DNA from 4 places in the Leclercia sp. G3L genome. Region 2 is predicted to be linked to each of the others. Evidence: predicted binding sites of a transcription regulator. Region 2 holds the regulator's gene; each other region holds the start of a gene.

Region 1 (4,049 bases), 2.3 Mb from region 2:
GCTCGCCAGCAGCGGTTCGGGCGCACCGGGCGGGGTCTTCACGCCAACGCTGTTTGTCGGCATGGCGACCGGGATGCTGTTTGCGCAAATCTTTATGCTGTGGTTGCCGGGGTCTGAAACTGCGATTTTGCTGGGGCTGGCGGGTATGGCGACACTGCTTGCCGCCACGACGCACGCACCGATCATGTCGGCGCTGATGGTCTGTGAAATGACCGGGCAGTATCTTCTGCTGCCCGGCTTGCTGATTGCCTGCGTGGTGGCGTCGGTCCTGTCCCGGACGTTACGCCACGACTCTGTCTACGGTCAACACACTGCCGAGAGCCGAGAGATCGATATAGTGCGCTAGCTCGCGCTGCTCTGCGCGCGGCAGATACGGCAGCTCGCCCACCAGCGGGCCAGGCAGTTTTTTACTCAGCACGTCAATGATTTCAGCGTAGTGGGCCAGGCCCGGATTGATGCGGTTTGCCACCCAGCCCACCAGCGGCAGACCATCATTGGCAATGGCCTGCGCCGTCAGCAGGGCATGGTTAATACAGCCTTCCTGAATGCCCACCACCATCAGCACCGGGAGCTGCTCCTGCACCACCCACTCCGATAACGGACGCAAATCATTCATCAGGCTACGCCAGCCGCCGGTCCCTTCCACCACCACATGATCGACCTGCTCGCTCAGGCTGGCGAGCCCGTCCGACAACAGGCTGTAATTGACCCGCCCGCTGTGCGCCACGCTGTGCGCCACGCTGCTCTCATCTTCGCTGAGGGCGATGGGGTTTACCGCATGATAGGGCAATTCAATCGAGGAGACGCTTTGTAACACCAGCGCATCTTTATTGCGCAATCCCTCTGGCGTCTCTTTACTCCCTTTTGCTACCGGTTTGTACCCTGCAACGCTCTTGCCGCTTGCCATCAGGGCTTGCAGCAAGGCGCGGGACACCACCGTCTTACCGACAGAAGTATCAGTACCCGTTACAAAGAAACGCTTAAGCATCACTCACTCCACCGTTATGCTTTGGAAATATAAATCAAGGAAATAATTCAGTGGGGGAAGTCTAAGGCATGCGCTATCCGCTCAGTTTGAGATAGCGCAATTTTTAGTAAGTCTGTAAGAAACGGTTAACCCTGTAGCAGACGGATCAGCAGTGAACCGTTATACATCGCATCTTTTACCAGCGCGGCACCGGCCATCGTGCCCTGATTGGTAAACTGGGTGCTCTCCACCACGATATGCCTACTGTAGGCTGGCAGGGATTGCTGGCGGATGGAGTCGGCGATGGCCGGGAAGAGAACCTCTGCCGCCTGGCTCAGGGGCGAGCCGATGAGGATCTTTTGCGGGTTAAAGAGGTTAACCATAATGGCAATAATGCGCCCGACGTTGGTGCCGACGCCGGTAATGATATCTTTAGCCAGTAGATCGCCCTGCTGGGCAGCCGCGCAAAGCGACGCCACCGTCAAAGGCTGCCCGTGCAGCGACGAGCTCATCGACTGGCCGAGGCGGAGCTGGGCCAGCTCCAGCACGCTGTCGACGCTGGCAATGGTCTCCAGACACCCATGATTGCCGCAGTAGCAGCGTTTACCATAGGGATCGACCTGGGTATGACCAATCTCTACCAGGCTGCTGCTGCCGGCGTGCAGCAGACGGCCATCGGTAATCACCCCGGCCCCCACGTTGTGGTCGATCACCACCTGAATCACGTCCCGCGCCCCGCGTGAGGCGCCGAACAGCGCCTCGGCCATCGTCCAGGCGCTGATGTCATGCTGAATATAGACCGGCACGCCGGTGTGGTTTTTCAGCACCTCTCCCAGCGGCATCTCTTTGACGTCATCATAGAACGGCATCCGGTGGACAATACCGTTTTCGGTATCAATGATGCCTGGCATGGTAATGGCGATGGCGGTCAGACGCTCCAGCTTCTGCTGGTGATGAATAAAGAATTGATCGATAAGCGCGGTGATCCGTACCTCCAGCGGCAGCTCGGCTTTCAGCTCAAGCGGCAGTTGCTCTTCCACCACCAGCTTGCTGCTGAGATCGCGCAGCGCCAGGTAGATTTCACCCCGGCTGATACGCAACGAGAGGTAGTGCCAGGCTTCGGTTTCCACCACCAGACCTACTGCCGGACGGCCGCGGCTGCCCGGCTCCTGAATTTCCGTCTCCTGCACCAGATGCGCTTCGAGCATTTCTCGTACGATCTTGGTGATACTGGCAGGTGCCAGTTGCGCAAGGCGGGAAAGATCGATGCGCGAGACCGGCCCAAGCTGATCAATCAGGCGATATACTGCACCCGCATTGGTCTGCTTAATCTGATCGATATGCCCAGGCTGACTATCAGCAACCACCACGTACTCCCTTATTTTCGAGCTTCGAAATAAACTGTGGGCTATGGTGAAGCACTTCTACAGTAATCGTCAAATTTTTACTTAGCCTTGTGATTTACAGCACATTTTTGCCCGCCTTTTTTGCGGCTTAGCCGCCGGAAGGGGCATTAATCAGTAGATTTTTGAAACGTTGTGCCGCCGCGCTGAGCTCATGATGTTTCGACCACACCAGCCACATCTCCGACACCGCATCCGGTTCGGCTATCGCCACCCAACGCATTTCATTCAGCTGAAGGCGCTTGAACGAGGCGGGCAGGATCGACACGCCCAGCCCCGCCGCCACCAGTCCGATAATGGTCATCGCCTCGCCCACCTCCTGGGTGATGACCGGGGTAACCCCGTAGCGGCGCAGCAGCCCCAGGATGTCGTCATACAGGCCGGTGCCGACATGCGGGTCGAAAAAGACAAACGGCTCATGGGCCAGCTCCGCAAGCGAAACCACAGGCTTTGCCGCCAGAGGGTGATCCCGGTGGATCATCGCCAGCAGCGGCTCGCGCAGCACCCGCTGCCACGCCAGGGTATCCGGCAGCTGGGTATTTCGCATCAGGCCGAGGTCGAGCGAGCCTTCGCTCAGCGGGACGATCTGCTCCCGGGTGTTGATCTCCCGGGTCTGGATATGCACATCCGGGGAGAGGCGGCGAAACGACGACAGGGTTTGCGAGATGGCGCGAATAAAGGGCGCGGAAGAGGTAAACCCGAGGCGCAACTCCCCGGTTTCGCCATGATGCAGGCGTTCCGCCCGGGCTGCCGCCTCATCCACCTGGCTCAGGATCTGCCGACTGTCCGCCAGAAACTGGCGTCCTGCCGCCGTCAGCGCCACGCTGCGGTTGGTGCGCGCCAGCAGACGGGCCCCCACCTGAAGCTCCAGGGCCTGAATTTGCTGGCTCAGCGGCGGCTGGGAGATATTCAGCCGCGCCGCCGCACGACCAAAATGCAGCTCCTCCGCGACGGCCACAAAGTAGCGCAGATGACGCAGTTCAATATTCATATTTTTAACGTATCATTTGAGATTATTAATATATTAGACAGAATATTTACATTTTCCTACCCTGATCCCTGTGGTCATACCCGTCACCAGAAATCACGGGGATGTTGAAGCAAGGAACTTACGTGAGTCGTACAACAACGGCTGATATCGCCCCGACAGATGATATCGATCTCTTACCGGCCAAATCGCGCCCGGTGCAGTTAATCAAACGCGGCACCCCGCAGTTTATGCGCGTCACCCTGGCGCTCTTCTCCGCCGGACTGGCGACCTTCGCCCTGCTCTACTGCGTGCAGCCGATCCTGCCGGTGCTGGCGCAGGAGTTTGGCGTGACGCCCGCCAGCAGCAGTATTTCGCTCTCCATTTCCACCGGGATGCTGGCGGTCGGCTTGCTCTTTACCGGCCCGCTGTCGGATGCCATCGGGCGTAAACCGGTAATGGTTACCGCCCTGCTGCTGGCCTCGGTCTGTACCCTGTTGTCGACGATGATGACCAGCTGGCACGGGATACTCATCATGCGTGCGCTGATCGGCCTTTCTCTCAGCGGCGTGGCGGCGGTAGGCATGACCTACCTCAGCGAGGAGATCCACCCCAGCTTTGTCGCCTTCTCGATGGGGCTCTACATCAGCGGTAACTCCATCGGCGGGATGAGCGGACGGCTGCTCAGCGGGGTCTTTACCGACTTCTTCAG
Region 2 (4,049 bases):
GAACACGGCGGACACGTGGGTTTTGTCGGCGGCACGCTGCGTCGCCCGACGATGTGGCTGGAAACGCGTATCCCGGACTGGCTGACCACATACCTGGAACCGATAAGATGATTATTCCCTGGCAAGATCTGGCTCCCGAAACGCTGGATAATCTGATTGAAAGCTTTGTGTTACGCGAAGGCACCGATTATGGTGAACAGGAGCTTTCGCTTGAGCAGAAGGTTGCCGACGTCAGGCGCCAGCTGCAAAGCGGTGAGGTGCTGGTCGTATGGTCCGAGCTGCACGAAACCGTCAACATCATGCCTCGCAATCAATTTCGCGGTTAACCGCGACATCTTTCCATTCAGGGAGTTGCTATGTCCGCCAGACATCCGGTTATTGCCGTTACAGGGTCGAGTGGTGCGGGTACCACTACCACCAGCCTCGCCTTTCGTAAGATCTTCTCGCAGCTGCATCTGCGCGCCGCGGAAGTGGAAGGCGACAGTTTTCACCGCTTTACCCGCCCTGAAATGGATATGGCGATCCGCAAGGCCCGCGATCTCGGCAAACACATCAGCTACTTTGGCCCGGATGCCAACGACTTTGGCCTGCTGGAGCAAACCTTCGCTGAATACGGGCGAAGCGGCACCGGTCAGGCGCGCAAATACCTGCACACCTATGACGAAGCGGTGCCCTGGAACCAGGTGCCGGGCACTTTCACACCCTGGCAGCCGCTGCCGGAACCCACCGACGTGCTGTTTTATGAAGGCCTGCATGGCGGGGTGGTCACGCCGCAACACGACGTGGCGCGCCATGTCGATCTGCTGGTGGGCGTGGTGCCGATTGTTAACCTGGAGTGGATCCAGAAGCTGACGCGGGATACCAGCGAGCGCGGTCATTCCCGCGAGGCGGTGATGGACTCCGTGGTGCGCTCAATGGAAGATTACATTAACTTCCTGACGCCACAGTTTTCCCGCACCCACATTAACTTCCAGCGCGTTCCGACCGTAGACACCTCGAACCCCTTTGCCGCCAAGGCTATCCCGTCCCTGGACGAGAGCTTCGTGGTGATCCATTTCCGCAATCTGGACAATATCGATTACCCCTGGCTGCTGGCGATGCTACAGGGTTCGTTTATTTCGCATATCAATACGCTGGTGGTTCCGGGCGGGAAGATGGGGCTGGCGATGGAGTTAATCATGATGCCGCTGGTGCAGCGGTTGATGGAAGGCAAGAAAATCGATTGAAGCCTTGTTGCCCGGTGGCGCTACGCTTACCGGGCCTACGGGCTCTGTAGGCCGGGCAAACGAAGTGCCGCCCGGCGTTTTAGCAAGGCTTACGCCTCGATCACTTCATACGAGTGGGTAATATTTACCGCTTTCTCCAGCATCAGCGCCACGGAGCAGTACTTCTCCGCAGAAAGATCGACCGCGCGGGATACCGCCGCGTCTTTCAGCGCTTTGCCGGTGACCACGAAGTGAAGGTTGATATGGGTGAACAGGCGCGGCGCCTCTTCACGACGCTCTGAGGTCAGTTTCACTTCACAGTCGGTCACATCGTGACGCCCTTTTTGCAGGATCGACACCACGTCGATCGCGCTGCATCCTCCTGCCGCCATCAGGACCACTTCCATCGGACTTGGCGCTTTATCGCCGGAGTTACCGTCCATCAAAATCTGGTGCCCGGAAGCCGACTCACCGAGGAACGTTAGCCCTTCAACCCATTTCACACGTGCTTGCATTTTTATTAACTCCAGGATTGCATTTTTCCTGACAGATTACGCGCCAGTAACAATTCTGACAACGGAAGTCGACCTGCATCAAGCTGAAGCGAGACACCAGGAGACACGCGGCAAAAGCTATGCTAAAACAGTCGAGATGCTACAGTAATACATTGACGTTACACATGTATGCAGAGGACATCACACATTACAGGCTGCTAATTATTGTGCCAGCCAGACCCCAGGCAGGGGGAAGAATTCGATTGCAACCCCAGAGTACAGGTACATAGCCAGACTCTGGAGACAGCTTATAACAGAGGATAACAGCGCATGGTGCTTGGCAAACCGCAAACAGACCCGACTCTCGAATGGTTCTTGTCTCATTGCCATATTCATAAGTACCCATCGAAGAGCACGCTGATTCACCAGGGTGAAAAAGCGGAAACGTTGTACTACATCGTCAAAGGCTCAGTGGCAGTGCTGATCAAAGATGAAGAAGGCAAAGAGATGATCCTCTCTTACCTGAATCAGGGAGACTTTATCGGCGAACTGGGCCTGTTTGAAGAAGGTCAGGAGCGTAGCGCCTGGGTTCGTGCAAAAACGGCCTGTGAAGTGGCTGAGATCTCTTATAAGAAATTCCGCCAGCTGATCCAGGTGAATCCGGATATCCTGATGCGCCTCTCTTCGCAGATGGCTCGCCGTCTGCAGGTCACGTCCGAGAAAGTGGGTAACCTCGCCTTCCTCGACGTAACGGGCCGTATTGCCCAGACCCTGCTGAACCTGGCGAAACAGCCAGACGCTATGACCCACCCGGACGGTATGCAAATTAAAATTACCCGTCAGGAAATTGGTCAGATCGTCGGATGTTCTCGTGAGACAGTGGGTCGTATCCTGAAAATGCTGGAAGATCAAAACCTGATTTCCGCCCACGGTAAAACCATCGTGGTTTACGGAACACGTTAATTCCGCTAAAACGGCGTGGCATCGCACGATGACACGCCGTTTTTGTCTCTATCCCCATGTGGCGCAGGCTCATTTATCACCCGGAAGTTAACTACGCACTGCGGCAAACCCTGGTGTTGTGTCTCCCTGTGGCTGTGGGTCTGATCTTCGGTCATCTGCAACACGGCCTGCTCTTCTCTCTCGTTCCTGCCTGCTGCAACATTGCCGGTCTGGGCACGCCACATAAGCGCTTCTTTAAACGTCTGACTATTGGCGGCTGCCTGTTCGCGGGCTGTAGCCTGGCCGTACAGCTGCTGCTGGCGCGGGATATTCCGCTGCCTCTGATTCTGACCGTGCTGGCGATGACGCTAGGGGTCACGGCTGAGATCAGCGCCCTGCATGCGCGACTGCTGCCCGCCTCGCTGATTGCGGCCATCTTTACCCTGAGCCTGGCGGGGAATATGCCGGTCTGGGAACCGCTACTCCTCTATACGCTGGGCACCCTCTGGTACGGGCTGTTTAACTGGTTCTGGTTCTGGATGTGGCGTGAACAGCCGCTGCGTGAGTCGCTGAGCATGCTCTATCAACAGCTGGCGGATTATTGCGAAGCAAAATACACCCTGCTGACGCAGCACACCGACCCTGAAAAATCGTTGCCCCCGCTGCTGGCCCGCCAGCAGAAGGTAGTGGACCTGATCAGCCTCTGTTACCAACAGCTGCATATGCTGGCGGCCAACAGGAATCATGAATACAAACGCCTGCTGCGCACCTTCCAGGTGGGGCTGGATCTACAGGAGCACATCTCCGTCAGCCTGCATCACCCGAAGGAGGTGCAGAAGCTGGTGGAGCGCAGTCACGCTGAAGCGGTGATCCGCTGGAACGCGCAGACCGTTGCGGCACGCCTGCGGGTGCTGGCTGACGACATTCTCTATCATCGCTACCCCACCCGCTTCACCATGGACAAGCAGCTCGGCGCCCTGGAGAAAATTGCCCGCCAGCACCCGGATAACCCGGTGGGTCAGTTCTGCGCCTGGCACTTCAGCCGTATTGCCCGCGTGCTGCGCACCCAGCGCCCGCTCTACCCGCGCGACCTGATGGCGGACAAGCAGAAACGCCTGCCGCTGATCCCCGCTCTGAGAAGCTATCTGTCGCTGAAGTCTGCCGCCCTGCGTAACGCGGCGCGCATCAGCGTGATGCTGAGTATCGCCAGCCTGATGGGCGTGGCGCTGCACCTGCCGAAACCCTACTGGATCTTAATGACAGTGCTGCTGGTGACGCAAAACGGCTATAGCGCGACGCGGGTGCGTATTCTCCACCGGGCGGCCGGCACGCTGGCGGGGCTGATTATTGCCGGCGTGACCCTGCACTTCCACGTCCCGGAAGGCTACACCCTTGCCGGGATGTTGAT
Region 3 (4,049 bases), 550 kb from region 2:
CTGTTCAGGAATAAACACCATCACCGGACGCAGCGGCAGAGACGCGGCGTAGGTGCCCGGACGAATCAATACCTGGGTGATATAGCCATTGCTGGGCGCACGAATAATGGTCTGATCCAGATTGTATTGCGCTTCTGCTAGCTGGGCGCGCAGGGAGGCGATCTGCGACTGCTCCCCGTTAGACATACTGTCTAACTGGCTCTGGATCTGGGTCTGCTCCGCCACTGAGGCTTTAACCATGGCGTCCTGTGCCAGGTAGTTTTGCCGCGCGTTATCGATATCGCTTTCAGAGAACGGATTCACCTTCGCCTGGCTGCCTTTTAAATAACGCTGATAGTCTTTGAACAGACGATCGCGCTCGGCAGAGACGCGGGTGGTATTCGATTGTGCTTCCGTCAGCTGTGCTTTCAGAACATCGATATTATGCGTCGCGGTGACCAGGTCAGCCTGCAGACGATCAACACGCGCTTTATACCTGCCCGGATCGATTTTAAATAACACCTCACCTTTTTTAATGAGCTGGTTATTTTTATCCGTCACTTCACTTACCACACCCGTCACCTGCGGCGTAATCGGTATTGAGATAACCGCTTTCTGCGCCGTGTACGTATACGGGTGGTTATAGTTCATTAATAAAATGAGACCGGCCACGAGAAATACCCCGCCCAGTGTCGCAGTCGCCAGCGTCCATTGGTTTACCGGAATACGAAATATTTTAAAGATGGCCCACGCAAACGCGACATAGGTCAATACGATCAACAGATCCATGATTATTGCTCCGAGGTGTTCTTATCAGCCACAGGGGGCACCGCGGCCAGTTTTTGTTCCAGCTCGGCTACGCGTCTTGCCAGCGCAGCCACGTCGGGGCTGCGGTCTGGCGGCTGAATATGGTTCTGCATCCCCCAGCCGCGCTCTGGCTGGTAGAGCGTTGCCCAGATCCACAGAAACGGCCAAATGGCATGGAGCGTAAACAGGCTAATCCACCCCGCCGTATGAATAGCATCGGCATGGGGATGGTTGCGCTTTTTGGCCATGTTATATGGAATGTCATGAATAGCGATGATTCCATAAAAAAGAACCACGAAGACAAAAATCAACACACCCAGCGCAAAATAGTTGAGAAACATATTTGCCTCACTAAATAAATCGTAAACTCATTAAAATAATTAAATGGTAAGCAGCCACATTAATTCATGAATAAGTACACGAATATGTACTTATTATTTCAGAGCCGGGGAGTATGATTTTTTCTTATATCTCCATGCAAGTTTAGAAGCGTGACAAAATATATCCTGAATAATAATAGACTTAAGTTTACAGTATGAGCTTAATCCAGCTTAGCGCTTTTCGCCATACCATATTTCAGGACTCTTTTTTTAACGATAAGTGTTGCTTACTTACATCCTGGCGTCGTTCGGTTAAACAGATGTTGCCGGCGATCGCATCCAGAGAATTCTGCATAAAAATTTTTTGTGGATTTGATCACACTACAGAAACAAATCGCCGACAATGAAATGTGATTTAATTCACATTTTAGGGGTCAAACTGCCGCTTTTGCGGTCATTGTATTTTTTTTACACTTCAATTTTGTGACATATGTCACTTCATTCCTCACCACACCCCCTACATTTACGTGACTGAGATCACACAATTTTTGCCTGTCTGGACAGTTAAAGTATTAAGTGCCAAATTTCACGCATCAGAACAGGGCTGGGCAACCTCTGCCACCGCATTAACAACAAACCTCGGGCTTAAGGCCTGCGTAAACAGAAGAAGGGGTGTTTTATGTCATCCGATTTTAAGATCAAAGTACAAAGCTTTGGTCGATTCCTCAGCAACATGGTGATGCCAAATATCGGCGCGTTTATCGCGTGGGGTATCATCACCGCGTTATTTATTCCGACAGGGTGGTTGCCTAACGAAACGCTGGCGAAACTTGTTGGCCCAATGATTACCTATCTGCTGCCGCTGCTCATCGGTTATACCGGTGGTCGTCTGGTAGGTGGGGACCGCGGTGGCGTGGTCGGTGCGATTACCACCATGGGCGTGATCGTCGGCGCGGATATGCCAATGTTCCTCGGTGCCATGATTGCCGGTCCTCTGGGCGGCTGGGCGATTAAGAAGTTCGACGTCTGGGTTGATGGCAAAATCAAATCCGGCTTCGAAATGCTGGTGAACAACTTCTCTGCCGGCATCATCGGCATGATCCTGGCGATTCTGGCGTTCCTCGGCATTGGCCCGGCAGTTGAAGTGCTCTCCAAACTTCTGGCGGCGGGCGTTAACTTCATGGTTGCCCACGACATGCTGCCGCTGGCGTCCATCTTTGTTGAACCGGCGAAAATCCTGTTCCTCAACAACGCCATCAACCACGGTATCTTCTCACCGCTGGGTATTCAGCAGTCTCATGACCTCGGCAAATCTATCTTCTTCCTGATTGAAGCTAACCCGGGTCCGGGCATGGGCGTCCTGCTGGCGTATATGTTCTTTGGTCGCGGCAGCGCGAAGCAGTCTGCTGGCGGTGCGGCTATCATCCACTTCCTCGGTGGTATTCACGAAATTTACTTCCCGTACGTGCTGATGAACCCACGTCTGATCCTGGCCGTTATCCTTGGCGGTATGACTGGCGTGTTCACCCTGAGCGTGCTGGGCGGTGGTCTGGTCTCCCCTGCTTCCCCGGGTTCTATCCTGGCGGTACTGGCGATGACCCCGAAAGGCGCCTACTTCGCTAACATCGCCGCTATCTGTGCGGCCATGGCGGTCTCCTTCGTCGTGTCGGCTATCCTGCTGAAAACCAGCAAAGTGAAAGAAGAAGACGATATCGAAGCGGCAACCCGTCGTATGCAGGACATGAAATCTCAGTCTAAAGGTGTTGCTGCAACGCCACTGGCTGCGGGCGATGTCTCTAACGACCTGAGCCACGTACGTAAAATCATCGTTGCCTGCGACGCCGGTATGGGTTCAAGCGCCATGGGTGCGGGCGTACTGCGTAAGAAAGTGGCGGATGCCGGTCTGTCTCAGATCTCCGTGACTAATAGCGCGATTAACAGCCTGCCGCCAGATGTTGACCTGGTCATCACCCACCGCGACCTGACCGAGCGTGCGATGCGTCAGGTTCCGCAGGCGCAGCACATTTCGCTGACCAACTTCCTGGACAGCGGCCTGTATACCAGCCTGACCGAACGTCTGGTGGCGGCGCAGCGTCATGAAGACAACGAAGTTAAAGTACGTACCAGCCTGCAGGACAGCTTTGACGAGAGCAACAGCCACCTGTTCCGACTGGGTGCGGAGAACATCTTCCTTGGCCGTACCGCGAGCCACAAAGAAGAAGCGATTCGCTTTGCCGGCGAGCAGCTGGTAAAAGGCGGCTACGTGCAGCCGGAATATGTTGAAGCGATGCTGGAACGTGAAAAACTGACCCCGACCTACCTGGGCGAATCCATTGCGGTGCCGCACGGTACGGTAGAAGCGAAAGATCGCGTTCTGAAAACCGGCGTAGTGTTCTGTCAGTACCCGGCAGGCGTGCGCTTCGGTGAAGAAGAAGATGACATTGCCCGCCTGGTGATTGGTATCGCGGCCCGTAACAACGAGCACATCCAGGTGATTACCAGCCTGACCAATGCTCTGGACGATGAAACCGTTATCGAACGTCTGGCAAACACCACCAGCGTCGAAGAAGTCCTGGCGCTGTTGAACAAGTAAGTCTTTCCCTTCCCTCTCCCCGTTGGGGAGAGGGCTAGGGTGAGGGGAAATTCGCGTGGTTCCTCACCCCAGCCCTCTCGGGTAACAACATTGATGAAGGTTAATACAATGAAAGCATTACATTTCGGCGCAGGTAATATCGGTCGTGGCTTTATCGGCAAACTGCTGGCAGACGCGGGCATTACGCTGACATTCGCAGATGTGAATCAGACGGTACTGGATGCCCTGAATGCCCGTCATAGCTATCAGGTGCATGTGGTGGGTGAAAACGAGCAGATCGAAACCGTCACCGGCGTGAATGCGGTCAGCAGTATTGGCGATGAGGTTATCGACCTGATTGCTAACGTTGA
Region 4 (4,049 bases), 2.3 Mb from region 2:
ACGACTTCGCGTTTTACCCGTTGGATATCGTTGGTTGCGCTGCTCGCTACCCTGGCGCTTGCCCTACCTGCCCGGGCCAATACCTGGCCCCTTCCCCCGCCGGGCAGCCGTCTCGTGGGCGAGAACCGCTTTCACGTCGTGGAAAATGACGGCGGCTCGCTGGAAGCAATTGCCAAAAAATATAACGTCGGCTTTCTGGCGCTACTGCAGGCCAATCCCGGCGTGGATCCCTACGTTCCCCGCGCGGGCAGCGTGCTGACCATCCCGCTACAGACCCTGCTCCCCGATGCGCCGCGGGAAGGGATTGTCATTAACCTGGCCGAGCTGCGTCTTTACTATTACCCGCCGGGAAAAAATGAGGTCACGGTCTATCCGATCGGCATTGGTCAGTTGGGCGGTGATACCCTGACGCCAACCATGGTGACCACGGTGTCAGATAAGCGCGCCAACCCCACATGGACGCCAACCGCCAATATTCGCGCCCGTTATAAAGCTCAGGGCATCGATCTGCCTGCGGTGGTGCCCGCCGGACCGGAAAACCCGATGGGGCATCATGCGATCCGCCTTGCGGCCTACGGTGGGGTCTACCTGCTACACGGCACCAACGCCGATTTTGGCATCGGCATGCGCGTCAGCTCCGGCTGTATTCGCCTGCGTGACAATGACATCGAGACGCTGTTCCGCGTCATCCAGCCCGGCACCAAAGTGAATATCCTGAATACGCCGATCAAGGTGTCAGAGGAGCCCGGTGGCGTGCGGCTGGTGGAGGTGCATCAACCGCTGTCGAAGCAGCTGAATGACGATCCTCAGACCCTGCCGATTGTGTTGAATGCCGCCCAGCAGGGCTTTAAAGCCAGCTCAGACGAAGCAGTGATGGAGCGCGCGATGGAAGCCCGCTCCGGCATGCCGGTGGACGTTACCCGTCATCCTGAAGCCCAGACGTTGTAAGCCGAAACGATAAAAAAACGCTCTGCAATAGCAGAGCGTTTTTTTTCGCAGTGGCATTAATGAGGGTTAAGCCATGCTTATTTGTAGATCACCGCAGTACCGTGCAGGGTGTTCGGGCCGCTAACGGAAGTGATACGGAAAGATTTTGCACCCATTTCGTCCGCTTTTTGCGCTAGCTGGCTTTCCAGAGAACCCAGGTTAGTCCCACCATTTGCGGCGATAGTGCCCACTTTTTGTTGATCGGCAGGGGTAGACTGAACCTGTACAGCGGCGAAGCTGGCAAACGAGAGTGAGCTGAGTACAGCAGCGGCGATGAGCGTTTTTACGTTTTTCATTTTATGAACCTTATGCAAGTGACAGGTGGTCGTAAGCATTAACTTAACGATCGATAACTAAATGATAAATGTGATCTGCATCACGGTCAAATTCTTTTTATAACGATCGTTAAAATAAATTTAAAATCTTTAAAATTCATATTGATATGATGAAAATAATTTTATGAATTCAGCGCTGGCTGCAAACCGGGATTATTTTTATAATGGTCGTTCAACAAACCAACAGAGGTACAACGGCTCATGACAACCGATGACACGCGTTGCGCTAAAAAAAGCCGTGGCCGACCAAAAGTGTTCGACAGGGACGCGGCGCTGGATAAGGCCATGACGCTGTTCTGGCAGCATGGGTATGAAGCCACATCGCTGGCCGATCTGGTCGCAGCAACCGGGGCCAAAGCCCCTACGCTGTATGCAGAATTTACCAATAAAGAGGGGCTGTTCCGTGCGGTGCTGGATCGCTATATCAGCCGCTTCGCCGCCCGCCATGAAGCACAGCTGTTCTGCGAAGAGAAGCGTGTTGAAGAGGCGCTGGAAGATTACTTCACTGCGGTGGCGACCTGCTTTACCAGCAAAGACACGCCTGCGGGCTGTTTTATGATTAACACTTCAGCGACGCTGGCGGCATCGTCAGAAGAGATCGCCCATACGGTCAAATCTCGCCATGCGATGCAGGAAGAGACGCTATGCCGGTTCTTAGAGCAGCGTCAGCAGCGCGGTGAGATCCCCGCCCAATGCGATCCGCAAAAACTTGCCCAGTATCTGAGCTGCATTTTGCAGGGGATGTCTATCAGCGCCCGGGAAGGCGCCAGCCTGGAAAAACTGCAGACCATCACGCAAATCACCCTGCGCCTGTGGCCTGAGCTCCTTAAAGCCTGACCAGCAGGGCGGTAAACCGCCCTGCTCTCCCCGCCACTTTCAGACAAATCTGTTTAAAGATAGGTAAAAACTATCACCACCTCTCTGCCGCTTGCTATCCTTAACGAGTAATTATTGATGTGCTAATGATTAGGCGTATGAGTCATAACGGAGCTGTTCTGGCTATTCACATTCAGAAGGAGAATAAAATGATTTTGCTATTACCATTTTTTAAGGTGTTAATAGTCATTACATTGTTATTCGGTCTCTGGGTTTTATGTGGTGGGTCAGTTTTATTTGCTTTCCTTTCCGTACTGATAACAGGATTTATGTTACTCCGCCAGTATCACGAATTTGACCTGTAACCACTGTTACCCCGCTGTATCCCTGAGAAGACCTTAATCCCGACGCGAACGATGCGGGCTTTAAGGTCTTTTTTTATGGTCAAAAAAAGCTCCCCAGCCTGAGCGAATGGGGAACTAAATGCAGAGAACAGATTTTTTTATGCTTTGTTATTCAGTACCAGCTGACCATCGCTGTTGAGGGGGATTTGCGTGCCGGGATCTTTATCCATCCGGATCTTGCCCTGCTGATCGCCAATTTTGTATGTCACATCGTAGCCGAGCATTTTTTCTGATTTGTCATACACCGTTTTACAACGCTGCTGCGTGGAGGTGTAGGTGTCGCGCTCCTGCAGGGCTCCCTGCGCCTGATTGCCGGCATAACCACCGCCCAGCGCGCCCACGACCGTGGCAACATCTTTACCGCGCCCGCCACCAAATTGATGACCAATCACGCCGCCTGCCACCGCACCAAGCACGGAACCGGCAATGCGGTTTTCATCCTGCACCGGACGACGATGCGTCACGGTCACGTTATGGCACTCCTGACGCGGTGTTTTCACCGTCTCTTTAATCGGTGTCGCCGAAACCACCTGCGCGTATTGTGGGCCACGTTCAAAGACATTCAGACTGGCAACTGCCGCCACGCCTAACGCGGCAACCACGCCAATCCCTATACCTGCCACCATGGATTTATTCATGGGACAACCTCCTTTTTATTGCTATTGGTAACAATTCTGCAACTAAAGCGGCGTGTTCGCAAATCAGAGAAAGGATTAAAAATGTGGCGATAAACGCAAAACAGACGTGTTTAGGAGGACTCTTAGTCCGTCAGAGCGCGATTCACAGAAGGATATGCTGAAAAAGCCCCTCCGGCGAGTGCGGAGGGGCGCGGGTCTTAGTGCAGTTTCAGTCGCGGTCGGATCACGCGGTTGATGCTGCCTACCACCATCATTAGCCCGGTTTTGAAGTAACCGTGCAGCGCAACCTGGTGCATACGGTACAGCGAGATGTAGACGAAGCGCGCAATACGCCCTTCCACCATCATCGAGCCACGCATCAGGTTGCCCATCAGGCTGCCGACGGTAGAGAAGTTAGAGAGCGACACCAGAGAACCATGGTCTTTATAGACATAGTTCTTCAGGGTCTTTCCTTTCGCCTGCGCCAGAATATTATGCAGCGCCAGGCTGGCCATCTGGTGAGCGGCCTGAGCGCGCGGTGGTACGAATTCACCTTCCGGGCGGGCGCAAGAGGCGCAGTCGCCAATCGCATAAATGTCCGGATCGCGGGTAGTTTGCAGCGTCGGCTCTACCACCAGCTGGTTGATGCGGTTGGTTTCAAGGCCGCCAATTTCTTTCATGAAATCAGGCGCTTTAATACCCGCCGCCCAGACCATCAGATCGGCTTTAATATGTTCGCCATCTTTGGTGTGCAGGCCATGCTCATCGGCGCTGGTGACCATAGTCTGGGTCAGAACGCGTACGCCCAGTTTGGTCAGCTCACTGTGGGCTGCGCCAGAGATGCGCGGCGGCAGCGCAGGCAGAATACGCTCTCCCGCCTCCACCAGGGT

The links. Region 2 encodes CRP, which controls carbon source genes, mostly activating them, when cyclic AMP is high. Its sites were predicted from a motif close to ATGTGANNNNNNTCACAT; they were not measured.
Region 1: mlc (sugar metabolism global transcriptional regulator Mlc) is a predicted target of CRP. The motif match lies at 2,422-2,439, and genes of this name have one in related genera.
Region 3: LRS40_RS06155 (PTS mannitol transporter subunit IICBA) is a predicted target of CRP. The motif match lies at 1,515-1,532, and genes of this name have one in related genera.
Region 4: bhsA (multiple stress resistance protein BhsA) is a predicted target of CRP. The motif match lies at 1,352-1,369, and genes of this name have one in related genera.

Annotation. Positions count from the first base shown of each region.
Region 1 is NZ_CP088265.1:3,854,047-3,858,095, forward strand. It holds gene clcB (voltage-gated ClC-type chloride channel ClcB) at 1-346, shown strand, start outside; gene bioD (dethiobiotin synthase) at 281-988, opposite strand; gene mlc (sugar metabolism global transcriptional regulator Mlc) at 1,114-2,334, opposite strand; gene LRS40_RS19945 (LysR family transcriptional regulator) at 2,462-3,361, opposite strand; gene LRS40_RS19950 (MFS transporter) at 3,484-4,049, shown strand, end outside.
Region 2 is NZ_CP088265.1:1,558,685-1,562,733, reverse strand. It holds gene LRS40_RS08780 (hydrolase) at 1-111, shown strand, start outside; gene LRS40_RS08775 (YheU family protein) at 108-326, shown strand; gene LRS40_RS08770 (phosphoribulokinase) at 357-1,226, shown strand; gene LRS40_RS08765 (OsmC family protein) at 1,316-1,720, opposite strand; gene crp (cAMP-activated global transcriptional regulator CRP) at 2,030-2,662, shown strand; gene LRS40_RS08755 (YccS/YhfK family putative transporter) at 2,719-4,049, shown strand, end outside.
Region 3 is NZ_CP088265.1:1,010,788-1,014,836, forward strand. It holds gene LRS40_RS06145 (HlyD family secretion protein) at 1-768, opposite strand, end outside; gene LRS40_RS06150 (DUF3302 domain-containing protein) at 771-1,127, opposite strand; gene LRS40_RS06155 (PTS mannitol transporter subunit IICBA) at 1,786-3,699, shown strand; gene mtlD (mannitol-1-phosphate 5-dehydrogenase) at 3,808-4,049, shown strand, end outside.
Region 4 is NZ_CP088265.1:4,132,124-4,136,172, forward strand. It holds gene LRS40_RS21355 (L,D-transpeptidase family protein) at 1-948, shown strand, start outside; gene bhsA (multiple stress resistance protein BhsA) at 1,026-1,283, opposite strand; gene LRS40_RS21365 (TetR/AcrR family transcriptional regulator) at 1,524-2,159, shown strand; gene LRS40_RS21370 (glycine zipper 2TM domain-containing protein) at 2,641-3,180, opposite strand; gene LRS40_RS21375 (NAD(P)/FAD-dependent oxidoreductase) at 3,378-4,049, opposite strand, start outside.